DNA from 4 places in the Streptomyces sp. 351MFTsu5.1 genome. Region 1 is predicted to be linked to each of the others. Evidence: riboswitches for the same ligand, from Rfam matches in the RefSeq annotation. Region 1 holds a riboswitch; each other region holds the start of a gene.

Region 1 (3,622 bases):
CCGGGCCTGGCACGCCTACCAGCGGGCGTTCGTCATCCCGGACGCCGACCAGGACCGGCCGGTGCTGTTCAACTCCTGGGAGGCCACCAACTTCGACATCTCCGAGGAGCAGCAGGGCGCCCTGGCCCGCCGGGCCGCCGCGGCCGGGATCGAGCTGTTCGTGGTCGACGACGGCTGGTTCGGCACCCGCACCAGCGACCGGGCCGGGCTCGGCGACTGGAGCCCCAACCCCGACCGCTTCCCTGCCGGTCTCAAGCCCCTCGGCGACTCCGTGCACGCGCTCGGCATGCAGTTCGGCATCTGGGTCGAGCCGGAGATGGTCAACCCGGACAGCGAGCTGTACCGCGCCCACCCGGACTGGGTGCAGTACCAAGAGGGACGAAAGCGGACGGAGTTCCGCAATCAGCTCGTACTGAACCTCGCGCGCGAGGACGTCCAGGAGTACCTCTGGGAGCAGCTCGACACCCTGCTGTCGAGCGCCCCGATCGACTACGTCAAGTGGGACTTCAACCGCTGCTTCACCGACGCCGGCTGGCCCGGGGACCCCTACCCGCAGCGCCTGTGGGTGGACCATGTGCACGGCTTCTACGCCCTGCTGGACCGGCTGCGTGCCGCCCACCCCGGCGTCGCCTTCGAGTCCTGCTCGGGCGGCGGCGGCCGGATCGACCTCGGGGTGCTCAGCCGGACCGACCAGGTGTGGACCTCGGACAACACCGACCCGCTCGACCGTCTCGCCATCCAGCACGGCTTCAGCCAGATCCACCCCGCGCGCGTGATGGCCGCCTGGGTCACCGACAGCCCCAACACCCAGCTCAACGACCGTGTGAGCTCGCTGAGGTTCCGGTTCGTCAGCTCCATGGCCGGGGTGCTCGGGGTTGGGGGCGACCTCACGGAGTGGTCCGAGGAGGAGCTCGCCGAGGCCCGCCGCTGGGTGGACCTCTACAAGGAGATCCGGCCCGTGGTCCAGCGTGGCGACCAGTACCGGCTGCGTCCTCCGCGGGGCGGGCTGAGCGCGGTGCAGTACGTCCTCGGCGAGGAGACGGTCGTGCTCGCCTGGCTTCAGGCCCAGCACTACGGGGAACCCGTGCCGGCGGTGCGGCTGCGCGGGCTCGACCCGACGGCGTCGTACGAATGCCTCGAAACGGGCGAAGTTCACCGAGGGGCCGTATTGCTGCATCACGGACTTCGCACCGGTCTGCGGGGTGACCTCGATGCGGCAGTTTTCCGGCTGCGCCGCATCTAGGGCTTCTGTCCGAATTGCTGGGTTCTTTCCAACTCCTTCCGAAGTGCGGGATCTTGGGAATTCGTGACGTGAGGAGCGTCATATCCGTGACGGTGTGTCGCACGGCATGTTCACGTAATCCGCATAATTCCCAAGGGGGTTTGCGTGGGTGACGGGCTTCCGATTGACGCAGGGTGACCGGTAATCCCCATAAGGGATCAAGGGGAACGCATTCCCGCGGAACCCCTCACTTGTCCCTTTGCGTCTTGCTCGTTTACGTTCGCCACCGATCCGGTCGGACGCCCAATCCTGCCGCCGAACGGATTCCGCACACACTCACCCGTGACGGCAGGAGCGGGGGACCCACAGGCAGTACCGCCTGTTCCGGTCTCCGGAACAGGCTTGGGGTTTAGCCGCGTCCCGACGCGGCCGGGCATCTCCAGCTCGCACCCGACAGCTCACCTCGCAGGCGCCGGAGAGGAATTCGTCATGCCCGCGAAGGGTAAGCACCGCCGCCCGAAGTCCCAGCGCTTCACCCGCTCGATAGCCGTCGCCGGCACCGGAGGCGCCGCGCTCGCGCTGCCGCTGATGGGAGCCACCGGCGCCCACGCCGCCACCTCGCAGTCGGTGCCGGAAAAGGCAGTTCAGTCGCTTCCGGTCACGCAGAAGACCGCCGAGAAGTCGGCCGAGAGGACCGCCGCCAGGAAAGACACCGCGAAGGCCTCGACCGTGCGCACCTATTCGGTGCGCGTCGGCGACTGCCTCTCGGAGATCGCGGACGAGCAGAATGTCGCCGGTGGCTGGAAGAAGCTCTATGCCGACAACCGCGAGGCCGTCGGCGACGACCCCTCGCTGATCCACCCCGGCCTGAAGCTGTCGATCGGCAAGAAGGCGGCCCCGGGCGCGACGAAGACCGGATCCCCGGCCAAGTCGTCCGCCCCGAAGGCATCTTCCCCGAAGCCGGAGAAGGCGGAGGCGAAGCCGGCGGCCGCGACCCAGAGCTCCGGCAGCTCCAGCGGCTACACCCTGCCGGTCACCGGCGCCACCATCGGCACCGGGTACCACGTGGCGGGTGCCATGTGGTCCAGCGGCTACCACACCGGCGTCGACTTCGTCGTGCCCACCGGCACCCCGCTCAAGGCCGTCGCCGCGGGCACGGTCGTCTCCGCGGGCTGGGGCGGTGCCTACGGCAACCAGGTCGTCATCAAGCTGAACGACGGCTACTACGCCCAGTACGCCCACCTCTCGCAGCTCTCGGTGTCGGCCGGTCAGACCGTGTCCGAGGGGCAGCAGATCGGTCTCTCCGGCGCCACCGGCAACGTGACGGGACCGCACCTGCACTTCGAGATCCGCACCACGCCGGACTACGGCTCGGACGTGGACCCGGTCGCCTACCTCCGCTCGAAGGGCGTCGCCGTCGGCTGACCCCGCCCCTGTGCCACCGAAGGCCGGACCCCGATCCCCGGGTCCGGCCTTCGGTGTTCGGTAACGACTTCCGGGTGTGGCGGTCGCATCGCCAACAGTGGTGATCAGGGACCTATTCCTGGTTTGGCCAACACTTTAGGAGTGGCTTATCTCACCGCACGTCAAGGTCTTCCTACGGTCGCGTAGGTCACATTCGAAGGTGAATCATGAACCGCTGTGGCAGACGATTCGAAGAATGACAGCAGATCAGTGATCGGGTCGTACGTGGCGGTGGGGGACAGCTTCACCGAGGGCGTCGGCGACCCCGGCCCCGACGGGGCGTTCGTCGGCTGGGCCGACCGGTTCGCGGTGCTCCTCGCCGACCGGCGGCCCGAGGGCGAATTCAGGTACAGCAATCTCGCCGTGCGCGGAAAGCTGCTCGACCAGATCGTCGAGGACCAGCTTCCGCAGGCCGTCGAACTGGCACCGGACCTGGTGTCGTTCTGCGCCGGCGGCAACGACATCATCCGGCCCGGCACCGACCCCGACGAGGTCGCCGAGCGCTTCGAGCGGGCCGTCGCCCGGCTCACCGAGGCGTGCGGCACCGTCATGGTGACCACAGGCTTCGACACCCGTGGCGTGCCCGTGCTCAAGCACCTGCGCGGCAAGATCGCCACGTACAACGGCCATGTGCGGGCCGTCGCCGACCGGTACGGGTGCCCGGTGCTCGATCTGTGGTCCCTGAAGACGATCCAGGACCGGCGGGCCTGGGACCACGACCGGCTGCACCTGTCCGCGGAGGGGCACACGCGTGTGGCGCTCCGTGCGGGGCAGGTCCTCGGCCTGGAGGTCCCGGCCGACCCCGACCAGCCATGGCCACCGCTGCCGCCCCGCGGCCCACTGGACGTGCGGCGCGACGACGTCCACTGGGCACGGGAGTTCCTGGTGCCGTGGATCGGCCGCCGACTGCGCGGGGAGTCCTCCGGCGACCATGTG
Region 2 (3,622 bases), on a different contig from region 1:
CGGTGTCGAGGTGCTTGCCGGCACCCGCCGCCCGCGCCCCCTCCACCGTCGTACCGGGGCGGTACTTGCCCGTGAGGAAGCCGGACGCGAGGGCGTAGTACGGCACGGCGGCGAGGCCCGCCCGGGAGGCGACGGCCTGGAGTTCGCCCTCGTACGTGTCGCGTGAGACCAGGTTGTAGTGGGGCTGGAGGGCGACATAGCGCGCCAGGCCCTCGCGGTCGGAGAAGGCGAGGGACTCCGAGAGCCGCGCGGCGGAGATGTTGGACGCGCCGATCGCGCGCACCTTGCCCGCCTTCACCAGCTCGTCCAGCGCGCCGATGATCTCCTCGACCGGCACCTCGGTCTTGTCGAAGTGGGTGTAGTAGAGGTCGATGTGGTCGGTGCCGAGGCGCTTCAGGGAGGCGTCGGCGGCGGCCTTGATGTTGGCGGCGGTCAGCCCGGGGAAGTCGGGGTGCTGGCTGACCTTCGTGGCGATGACGACGTCGTCGCGGTTGCCGCGGGCGGCCAGCCACCTGCCGATGATCGTCTCGGACTCGCCGCCGGAGTTGCCGTCGACCCACGAGGAGTACGAGTCGGCCGTGTCGACGAAGTTGCCGCCCGCGGCGGTGTACGCGTCGAGGACGGCGAAGGACGTGGCCTCGTCGGCGGTCCAGCCGAAGACGTTGCCGCCGAGGGCGAGCGGGAAGACCTCGAGGTCGGAGGAGCCGAGCTTGCGCAGAGAAGTCATGTGATACGTCAACGCCCCTGCCCGACGGGGATCTTCCGCTACGGCCGCAAAGTCCTCGTAAACAAGCGGAATCAGCCCCTCCGGACCTCAGAGATCCTCAGGGAGCCTCAGGGGTTGAGCCCCTTGCCCTGCAGCCACGCCATCGGGTCGATCCCGGTCGCCGCACCGCCCGGGTGGACCTCCAGGTGCAGGTGCGCGCCGGTCACGTTGCCGGTGGCGCCCACGCGGCCGATGACGTCACCGGTGCCGACCTTCTGGCCCACGCTGACGCTGATCGAGGACTGGTGGCAGAACCACAGCTCGGTGCCGTCGTCGAGGGTGAGGATCGTGCGGTAGCCGTAGGAACCGGCCCAGCCGGCCTCCGTGACGGTGCCGCTGTGGATCGCCTTGATGAGCGTGCCCGTGGGGGCGGCGAAGTCGAGGCCCGTGTGGTAGCCGGAGGACCACAGCGAACCGGCCTGACCGAAGGTGCCCGTGATCGTGTACGACGAGGTCGGCAGCGTGTACTGCTTGGCGAGCTCGGCCAGACGCGCGGCCTCGGCCTTCTTCGCGGCCGCCTCCTCCGCCTTCTTCTTCGCGGCGGCGGCCTGCTGCTGGGCTTCCTTCTCCGCCTTGGCGGCGGCCGCGTCGGCCTCCTTCTGGGCGGCGTCGGCGACGGCCTGGGCGGCCTTGGTGTCGAGCTGGTCCTGCTGCGTCTCGGCCTGGGCGAGGATGCGCGAGCGCAGCGCCTCACCGGCGTCCGAGGTGCCCTTGGCGGTGTCGACGGTGGCGGTGCCGACGCTGCTGAAGGCGCTCGTGTCGTCGGCGCCGGAGTCGGAGTCGTCCGAGATGAGCGAGCCGACGTTCGGCAGGTCCGGCATCGAGATGGAGACCGGCGGCTTGCCGGTGTTGGCGCTGGCCATGCCGCCGGCGCTGACCGCGGCTATGACACCGACGCCGAGGACGGTGGAGCTGCGGGCGAATCCGCCGCCGCGCTGCTTGGCCACGCGGTGCCGGCCTCGCACCGGGGCGAGGGAGTCCGCGGTCGGGTTCCACTCGCCGAGGGGGGCCTCGTCGTCGGCGCGGTAGCCGCCGTACACGAGAGTGCTGCGCGGTACGGACGGGGCCTCGGGGGCAGGCGGGTTGGACGCCACGTGGGCGCGCTCCTTTCCTTCCTTCTCGCCTACCGGGTTAGCTGACGGGTTCGGAGCAGGAAGGTCTCCTACGCGCGTATACCCGCCGTGTGGCCACGGCGGCAGACGAGCGATTCACCCCAAGGTGGTGGTTCCCCGGTTCCCTTGCGGAATTCGGCGCGTGAGCACGGAGCCGTCTCTTGTGACGGCTGGGACGACCGCGCTGCGTTATCGAACGTTAATAGACCCGGGGGCCCGATTCCAAGCTGTTCCGCTTGATCATTAACGAAATCCCGCAGGACTTACGGCCCATGACCGGTGAAAAACGGGCGAGTTGACCGGATCGCTCACGCCAGGTGATGAGCGCGCTCCGGGAAACACTCAGGGCCGGAGTCCAGTGACTGGACTCCGGCCCTGAGCCGTGAGTAGCGGGGACAGGATTTGAACCTGCGACCTCTGGGTTATGAGCCCAGCGAGCTACCGAGCTGCTCCACCCCGCGTCGGTGAAACCAGCATACGCCATCCGGGGACCGACTCCCGCACGCATTACTGGCGAGGTGCGGCCCGGGCGCTCGGGTCACGGCCGGGGTGGTCGCAGGGCGCCGGCGATGACCGTGGTCACCATCTTGCGGACGGCGGTGGTCTGCGGCGGGGCGCTCGTCCGGTCGGCGAACAGCAGGTGCCCGGCCCCGACGAGGGTGGGGGCGAGCGTGTCGATGTCCGCGTCACCGGCCAGGCGCCCCGACTCCCGCTCGGCGGTGAGGTATGCGGCGATCATCGCGGCGCCCTGCACGGCCAGCGGGATGCCGGTCAGACCGGCCTCGCGCAGCCGGGCGCGGAGGCCGTCGCGGAAGGTGATGAGCGCGACGATCGCCACCGTGACCGGACCGAACAGGTCCTGCAGTGCGTCGGTGAGGTTGTCCACCACGCTCCCGGTCCCGGCGGCCGCGCGCAGAGTCGTGGTCCGGTCCTCGATGCCGCGGACGCGATCGAGGACCAGTTCCGCCAGGAAAGCGTCGAAGTCGGCGAAGTGCCGGTGCAGCACGCCCTTGGCGCAGTTCGCCTCCTCCGTGACGGCCCGGCTGGTCAACGCGTCGGGCCCGTCCCGCAGCAGGACGCGCTCGGCGGCTTCGAACAACTGGCCGCGCACGTTGTGGATGTGCACCCCTGACGGCATCGTCTCCCTTTCCGCGCCGCCGCGCCTTAACAAGTGGGCAACCGCCCATTAATGTGGGCGCATGCCCACTTTATCGCAGGGACAGCCGGACACGCCCGGCCCCGAGCCCCACCGCCACCGGCAGACGGCCGAGTCGTTCGGCGTGGACGCCGAACGCTACGACCGCTCCCGACCGCCGTATCCCCAGGCCCTCGTGGACAGGATCGTCGCGGCAAGCCCCGGCCGGCACGTCCTCGACGTCGGAGCCGGAACCGGCATCGAGGCCCGGCAGTTCCAGGCGGCCGGCTGCACCGTGCTCGGTGTCGAACCCGACGAGCGGATGGCCGCCCTCGCGCGACGCAGCCGCATCGAGGTCGAGGTCGCCAGGTTCGAGGACTGGCAGCCGGCCGGGCGGCAGTTCGACGCGGTCATCGCCGGCACCGCCTGGCACTGGGTGGACCCCGTCGCCGGCGCGGCCAAGGCGGCCCAGGTCCTCCGGCCCGGCGGCCGACTCGCCCCCTTCCACCACGTCCCCCAGCTCCCGGCCGAGGTGATCGACGCCCTGGCCGAAGCACTCCAACGGGTCGCCCCCGATTCCCCGTTCAACCCCGGTCTCCTCAAAGGCTC
Region 3 (3,622 bases), on a different contig from region 1:
GGCGGGGTCGCGCGGTCCGTGAAGAAGATGCGCGGGTATCTGGCCGAGCTCATCCACCGCAAGCGGGAAGCGCTGCCCGACGAGCCCACCCCTGGCGAGGACCTCATCTCCGGGCTCATCCGCGCCTCCGACCACGGCGAACACCTCACCGAGAACGAGGCCGCGGCGATGGCCTTCATCCTTCTCTTCGCGGGTTTCGAGACCACCGTCAACCTCATCGGCAACGGCACCTACGCCCTTCTCACCCACCCTGAGCAGCGCGAGAGGCTCCAGCAGTCGCTCGCCGCCGGCCGCACCGACCTCCTCGAGACCGGCGTGGAAGAGCTGCTGCGCTACGACGGCCCGGTCGAGCTCGCCACCTGGCGGTTCGCCACCGAGCCGCTCACCATCGGCGGTCAGGACATCGCGGCCGGCGATCCCGTGCTCGTCGTGCTCGCCGCGGCGGACCGGGATCCGGAGCGGTTCGCCGACCCCGACGTGCTCGATCTGTCCCGCCGTGACAATCAGCACCTCGGTTACGGCCACGGGATCCACTACTGCCTCGGTGCCCCGCTCGCCCGGCTGGAGGGCCAGACCGCGCTCGCCACGCTCCTCACCCGGCTCCCCGATCTGCAACTCGCGGTGGATTCAGCCGATTTGCGCTGGCGGGGTGGGCTCATCATGCGTGGACTGCGTACTTTGCCCGTGGAGTTCACTCCCGTCCGGTAATCGACCGAGGGGTCCCCTGAACCCCGCCGCACGGCCGCCTAAACATGACGCGCCCTCAAGTCTGTGATCTTCACGTGATCTACGCGGCATTAACTTGTGACAAGTGATCGAACCCCTATACGTTCACGGACCAACGCGGTGGTCCGTACCACTCGCCGCGTGGGTCTCTGAAGTCTCGGGAAAGGTCCCTTCATGCTCTCCGGGAACGGTCGTCACCGTCGCCCCCGTCAGGCTCCGGCGCTGCTCGTGGCGGCCGGTGTGACGGGATCCGCCATCGCGATCCCCCTGCTCGCGGCGTCCGGAGCGAGCGCCGCGACCGGCACCACCTGGGACCGGGTCGCGGAGTGCGAGAGCGGTGGCTCCTGGAGCGCCAACGACGGCAACGGCTACTACGGTGGCCTCCAGATGTCCCAGGAGAACTGGGAGAAGTACGGCGGCCTCGAGTACGCCAAGACCGCGGACCTGGCCAGCCGCAACCAGCAGATAGCCGTGGCGGAGAAGCTCCTCGACGACCAGGGCATCGCCGCCTGGCCGACCTGCGGTCTGCTCAACGGGCTCAGCAAGGACTCGAGCTCGGCCGGCGTCGACACCGGCCTGGCGAGCGGAACGCCCTCGGCTTCCGCGTCCGGATCGTCGGAATCATCCGTATCGTCTGATTCGTCCAACTCGTCGGGCACCGAGGACTCTCCCGGTCTGCTCGACTCCCTGGACGGCTCGTCCGCGACCCCCTCCCCGTCGGCCACCCCGTCCAAGAGTGGCGAAAGCACCTCCAAGGCGGGCGAAAGCGACACCAAGGGTTCCGAAGCCTCCGGCAAAGAAGACGCACAGTCTTCCGACGGCTCGCCCGTGGTGAGCCCAGAAGAGGACGAAGCGGACAAGTCCTGGCAGGAGGGCGGCTCTTCGGCCCTGGTGGACGTCGGCTCCCTCGGCGGCACCGGCAAGCACCGCGGCGACAGCGGGGACGAGGTCGCGACGAAGAGTGCGGGCACCTCCTCGGGCCGTCACGCCGCTCGCACGTACACCGTCAAGGAGGGCGACTCCCTCGCCTCCATCGCCGACTCCCTTGGCCTCGACGGCGGATGGCGCGCCCTCTACGCCGAGAACAGGGACCGCATCGGGGCCGACCCCAGCGACATCTCCGCCGGTCAGACGCTCGACACAGGGGTGGAATAGGGCCGAAAAGGCCTGAAAAACAGCGGGAGTTCACGTCACACTTCGCACCGAATGTCCACTTTGGTGAAAGTGTGGGATGAGTCTCAGAAGCCCTGATCGTCTTTGAAATTCCGCCGAGCGCATGTCTACCGTCGTCACCGCTCGGCAACCCGAGCCCCGTCTGTCGCAACGCCGAATCCTGCCAGCGGCCGTACGGGAACAGTCGTCGCGTCAAGCGCCGTAGGCAGGAGCGGGGGACCCAAGGTAAGCGCCGGGCCCAGCAGTTCACGCTGGACCGGCTTGGGGTGAAGTCACGCACTGTGCGTGACCGGGCAACTCAACCGGCCCGAACCCGACAGCTCACCTCGCAGGCGTCGGTGAGGGGATCCACCATGCTGTTTTCCGGCAAGGGCAAGCACCGTCGTCCGTCCAAGGCCACCCGCGCCGCCGCGCTCGCCGGCGTCACCGGTGTCGCCATCGCCGCCCCGCTGATGGCGGCCGGCAACGCCTCCGCCGCCACCGCCTCCGAGTGGGACGCCGTCGCCCAGTGCGAGTCCGGCGGCAATTGGTCCATCAACACCGGCAACGGCTACTACGGCGGCCTGCAGTTCTCCGCCTCCACCTGGGCCGCGTACGGCGGCACCGCCTACGCCCCGCAGGCCAACCAGGCCAGCAAGTCGCAGCAGATAGCCGTCGCCGAGAAGGTCCTCGCCTCCCAGGGCAAGGGCGCCTGGCCGGTCTGCGGCACGGGCCTGTCCAGCGCCGCCTACAACGGCGGCAGCTCGTCCTCCTCCAGCTCCTCGAACTCGGGCTCCAGCGCCGGCACCCGTTCGACCAACGAGCAGAGCGCCTCCCGCTCCTCCGAGCGTCCGGCGGCCAAGAAGACCGTCACCACCCCGACCGGCAAGAAGGTCAAGAAGGGCGACGGCGAGTACAAGGTCGTCAAGGGTGACACCCTCAGCTCGATCGCCGCGAAGCACAAGGTCAAGGGCGGCTACCAGACGCTCTTCAAGCTGAACAAGGACATCATCGAGGACGCGAACCTGATCTACCCGGGTCAGCAGCTGCACCTCAAGTGATTCCTACCTGAACCACAGCGCCCTCATACCCGTGGTCCTCATACTGAAGGCCTCGTGAGGGTCACCCCCCGTCCCCACGGGCTCCCCGCTCCGGTGCGTGTTCCCCCGTACGCACCGGGGCGGGGTTTTTTGTGCGCGCTTGCACGGCCGTCTTTGTTCAGTTCAGAAACAATTTACTCTCGGTTTCGTCCACAGGTCGGTCCACACGGTGGCCGAAGCCCCGGAGCCGGTTAGGCTCTAGTCGCCAGGCTCACCATTGCAGAAGGAGATGCTCGTGCCGTCCATCGACGTCGTCGTAGCCAGGGAAATCCTCGACTCGCGAGGCAACCCCACCGTCGAGGTCGAGGTCGGCCTCGACGACGGCAGCACCGGTCGTGCCGCCGTCCCGTCCGGCGCCTCCACCGGTGCCTTCGAGGCCATCGAACTGCGTGACGGTGACCCCAACCGCTACCAGGGCAAGGGTGTCGAGAAGGCCGTCCTCGCCGTCATCGAGCAGATCGGCCCGGAGCTCGTCGGCTACGACGCCACCGAGCAGCGGCTGATCGACCAGGCGATGTTCGACCTGGACGCCACCGACAACAAGGGCTCGCTCGGCGCCAACGCCATCCTCGGCGTCTCCCTCGCCGTCGCGCACGCCGCGTCCGAGGCCAGCGACCTGCCGCTGTTCCGCTACCTGGGCGGCC
Region 4 (3,622 bases), on a different contig from region 1:
ACGGGACTGCGCGTTGGTGCGGTAGAAGACCGCGACATCGCCGGCCTTCGCGTCGCCCGCGTCGGTGAGACGGTCTATCTCGTCGGCGACGAACTGCGCCTCGTCGTGCTCGGTGTCGGCGACATAGCCGGTGATGCGCGCACCCGCGCCCGCGTTGGTCCACAGGTTCTTGGGGCGGCGGGACTCGTTGCGCTCGATGACGGCATTGGCGGCGGTGAGGATCGTCTGGGTGGAGCGGTAGTTCTGCTCCAGGAGGATCGTCACCGCGTCCGGGTAGTCCTCCTCGAACTGGAGGATGTTGCGGATGGTCGCGCCGCGGAAGGCGTAGATCGACTGGTCGGCGTCACCGACGACACAGAGCTCGGCGGGCGGCAGGTCGTGTTCGCTCGGCGGTACGTCGACGGGGTGCTCGGAGGTGCCGACCAGCTCCCTGACCAGCGCGTACTGGGCGTGGTTGGTGTCCTGGTACTCGTCGACGAGGACGTGCCGGAAGCGGCGGCGGTAGTGCTCGGCGACGTCCGGGAAGGCGCGCAGCAGGTTGACCGTCGTCATGATCAGGTCGTCGAAGTCGAGGGCGTTGGCCTCGCGCAGCCGCGACTGGTACATGGCGTAGGCCTGGGCGAGGGTCTTCTCGAAGCCGTCGGCGGCCTGGGCGGCGAAGTCCTCCTCGTCGATCAGCTCGTTCTTCAGGTTGCTGATCTTGGCGCTGAAGGACTTCGGCGGGAACTTCTTGGGGTCGAGGTCGAGGTCGCGGCAGACCAGGGCCATCAGACGCTTCGAGTCGGCGGCGTCGTAGATCGAGAAGGAGGAGGTGAACCCGAGCTTCTTCGACTCCCTGCGCAGGATCCGCACGCACGCGCTGTGGAAGGTCATCACCCACATCGCGTTGGCCCGCGGGCCGACGAGCTGCTCGACGCGCTCCTTCATCTCGCCCGCGGCCTTGTTGGTGAAGGTGATCGCGAGGATCTGGCCGGGGTGGACACGGCGCTCGCCGAGGAGGTGGGCGATGCGGTGGGTGAGCACCCGGGTCTTGCCGGAGCCGGCGCCGGCCACGATGAGCAGCGGGGTGCCGGAGTGCACGACGGCGGCGCGCTGGTTCTCGTTCAGCCCGTCCAGGAGCGCGGCCGCGTCCAGCACCGGGCGGGGGGCGCCATCGCGGTAGTAGGCGTCCCGGTCCGGGGGCACGTCGAACTTCCCGCCGAACAGATCGTCCGGAACGGGTTCCGGCACGTGGTCGTCCTCGGGCGGCGGCGGGGGTTCCTCCGCGTGCCCGCGAGGGGCCTGGAGGTCCGCCAGGAAGCTGTCGTCAAAGAGGCTGCTCATCGCTCTCCGAGTCTAGGGGGCCCCACTGACAGCCCGCCGCCGCCCTGAGAACATCGCCGGAATCGGCACGCCCAGCGCCCGGGCGCAGGCCCGCTCAGCGCCCGGGCGCAGGCCGCGACAGCTGTCGCACCCCGCCCGTCCGGCGCCGGCCCACGACCCTCCGGAGCCGTGTCGTCACGGTCCGCGGCCGGCTGGCAGGCGCCGCGCCCCGCCGGAACCGCCCTTCCTCCGCCTCGCGGTCACACTCAGGAAAAGCACTCGAGCCGCGACAGACCACTCGGCGCCGACCGTCAGCCACGCACCCCTGACCGAAGGTCACGAAAATGTATCGGGCATATCGAACATCAACCTTCACAGGGGCCACAGCAGTTGGCTACCGTTCCCGGTAGGCCGTACGACCCCCTCCGGCGAACGTCGCCGGGCCGCGCGGCCTCCGCCGAGTCCGGCAGCGCCGCCGCGCGCCCGGAGCCGGGGACCCACCGAACCCCGGGGTGAATCGGCCGACTCCCGCCCACGGGAGCGCCGTAGGGCAACCCTTCCCGCCCGAACCCGACAGCTAACCCGGTAGGCGGAGCACGGAAGGAGTCGCCTCCCTTGGCGTCGCACCGCAAGTCGCGTCCCGCTGGTACGCGCGTAGCAGGCATACGGACCCCGGCCCTCGCGACGGCCGCGCTCACCTCCGTGGCCCTGCTGTCCCAGTCGGCGAACGCCGCGCCGGCCGATGACAAACCCAGTCTCGAAGAGGTCGAGAAGAAGGTCGACGACCTCTACCGCCAGGCGGAGTCGGCGACCGACACCTACAACGCGGCCAAGGAGCGGACGACCAAGCAGCGCAAGCAGGTCGACACGCTCCTCGACGACGTCGCGCGGCGCACCGAGAAGCTCAACCAGGCCCGGGAGGAGCTCGGTTCCTTCGCCGCCGAGCAGTACCGCACCGGGGCCGCCGCGCCCGGCACAGCGACCTTCCTGCTCGCCGACACCCCGCAGGACTACTTCGACCAGACGCAGCTGATGGGCCGCCTCACGAGCCGCCAGAAGGGCGCGGTCGACGACTACGTCTCCGAGCAGTCGGCGACGATGAAGAAGCGTCAGGAGGCCTCCCAGAGCCTCCAGTCGCTCACCGAGACGCAGAGCGACCTGAAGACCGCGAAGGCGACCGTCCAGAAGAAGCTCGCCGACGCGCGCGAGCTGCTCTCGGAGCTGACGGCTCAGGAGAAGGCCCGCCTCGCGGCGATCGAGAAGGCGAAGCAGGAGGCCGCGGCCCGCAAGGCGGCGGAGCTGGCCCGGCAGCAGGCGGCCGCGGAGAAGGCCGCGCAGGAGGCGGGCCGGCAGGAGAGCACGCCGGGCACCGGCACCTCGACCGCGACCGACTCCTCGTACGCCACCAGGGCCGCCAAGGCGCTCGCCTTCGCCCGCGCACAGATCGGCAAGCCCTATGTGTGGGGCGCCACCGGCCCCGGCTCCTACGACTGCTCAGGCCTCACCCAGGCCGCCTGGAAGGCCGCCGGCGTCACCCTCCCCCGCGTCACCTACGACCAGGTCAACGCCGGCACCACGGTCTCCCTGGCCGACGCCCAGCCGGGTGACCTGGTCTTCTTCTACGACGACATCACCCATGTCGGCCTCTACATCGGCAACGGCATGATGATCCACGCCCCCAAGCCGGGCGCGTACGTCCGCGAGGAGTCGATCTACTACGACGGCGAGTCGGCGATCCACAGCGTGGTGCGACCGGCCTGAGGTCCCGTGGCGCGGGCGGGGCGCCTGCGCCCGCGCGATGTCCCCCACGCGCGTGTGCCCGCCCCGCCCGGGCGATTTCCCCCACGCGCGCGTGCGCGCCCCGCTCGCGGGCTGCGCGGAGCTTCCTAGCATCGGTCCATGGCCGGTACCTCCCCGTACTCCCCCCTGCGCGTCTGGTGGACGCAGCGCCCGCCCGCCGCCGGGGCCGCCGTGCTGGCGACCGGCATCCTGTCGGTCGGGCTGCATCTGACCGGCTACGCGACGCTGTCCCGGATCGCCCTGGTGATCGGCTGCGCGGCCTGGCTGGGACTGGCCGCCGAATTCGCCGTACGACTGCTGCGGGAGCGCGCGCGATGGGCCGCCGAGGCCGGGACGCCGGGCGCCCTGACGGCGGTGGCGGCGACCACCGTCCTCGGCACCGGCTTCTCCGCGCTCGGCCGGCAGCCCCTGGCCGAGGCGCTGCTCGCGCTGGCCGCACTGCTGTGGCCGGTGCTGATCGTGTTCGTCGTGAGCCACTGGAGGCGGCGGATGCCCGGCGGGGTGTTCCTGGGCTGCGTGG

Evidence for each region. A riboswitch is a leader RNA that binds a small molecule or an ion and turns the genes downstream of it on or off. The one in region 1 is predicted to bind cyclic di-AMP.
Region 2: it holds a riboswitch for cyclic di-AMP, as region 1 does, so the genes downstream of both, H295_RS0141040 (M23 family metallopeptidase) here and H295_RS0110970 (M23 family metallopeptidase) in region 1, are expected to answer to the same signal.
Region 3: it holds a riboswitch for cyclic di-AMP, as region 1 does, so the genes downstream of both, H295_RS0123770 (transglycosylase family protein) here and H295_RS0110970 (M23 family metallopeptidase) in region 1, are expected to answer to the same signal.
Region 4: it holds a riboswitch for cyclic di-AMP, as region 1 does, so the genes downstream of both, H295_RS0112595 (C40 family peptidase) here and H295_RS0110970 (M23 family metallopeptidase) in region 1, are expected to answer to the same signal.

The regions. Positions count from the first base shown of each region.
Region 1 is NZ_KB911778.1:292,557-296,178, reverse strand. It holds gene H295_RS0110975 (alpha-galactosidase) at 1-1,243, shown strand, start outside; cyclic di-AMP (ydaO/yuaA leader) riboswitch at 1,546-1,707, shown strand; gene H295_RS0110970 (M23 family metallopeptidase) at 1,712-2,647, shown strand; gene H295_RS0110965 (SGNH/GDSL hydrolase family protein) at 2,897-3,622, shown strand, end outside.
Region 2 is NZ_KB911804.1:51,790-55,411, reverse strand. It holds gene H295_RS0141045 (aldo/keto reductase) at 1-727, opposite strand, end outside; gene H295_RS0141040 (M23 family metallopeptidase) at 835-1,860, opposite strand; cyclic di-AMP (ydaO/yuaA leader) riboswitch at 1,872-2,029, opposite strand; tRNA gene H295_RS0141035 (tRNA-Met) at 2,266-2,339, opposite strand; gene H295_RS0141030 (TetR/AcrR family transcriptional regulator) at 2,417-3,016, opposite strand; gene H295_RS0141025 (class I SAM-dependent methyltransferase) at 3,078-3,622, shown strand, end outside.
Region 3 is NZ_KB911784.1:201,579-205,200, forward strand. It holds gene H295_RS0123760 (cytochrome P450 family protein) at 1-708, shown strand, start outside; gene H295_RS0123765 (transglycosylase family protein) at 901-1,881, shown strand; cyclic di-AMP (ydaO/yuaA leader) riboswitch at 2,087-2,249, shown strand; gene H295_RS0123770 (transglycosylase family protein) at 2,253-2,939, shown strand; gene eno (phosphopyruvate hydratase) at 3,208-3,622, shown strand, end outside.
Region 4 is NZ_KB911779.1:120,159-123,780, forward strand. It holds gene pcrA (DNA helicase PcrA) at 1-1,323, opposite strand, end outside; cyclic di-AMP (ydaO/yuaA leader) riboswitch at 1,763-1,909, shown strand; gene H295_RS0112595 (C40 family peptidase) at 1,918-3,063, shown strand; gene H295_RS0112600 (tellurite resistance/C4-dicarboxylate transporter family protein) at 3,202-3,622, shown strand, end outside.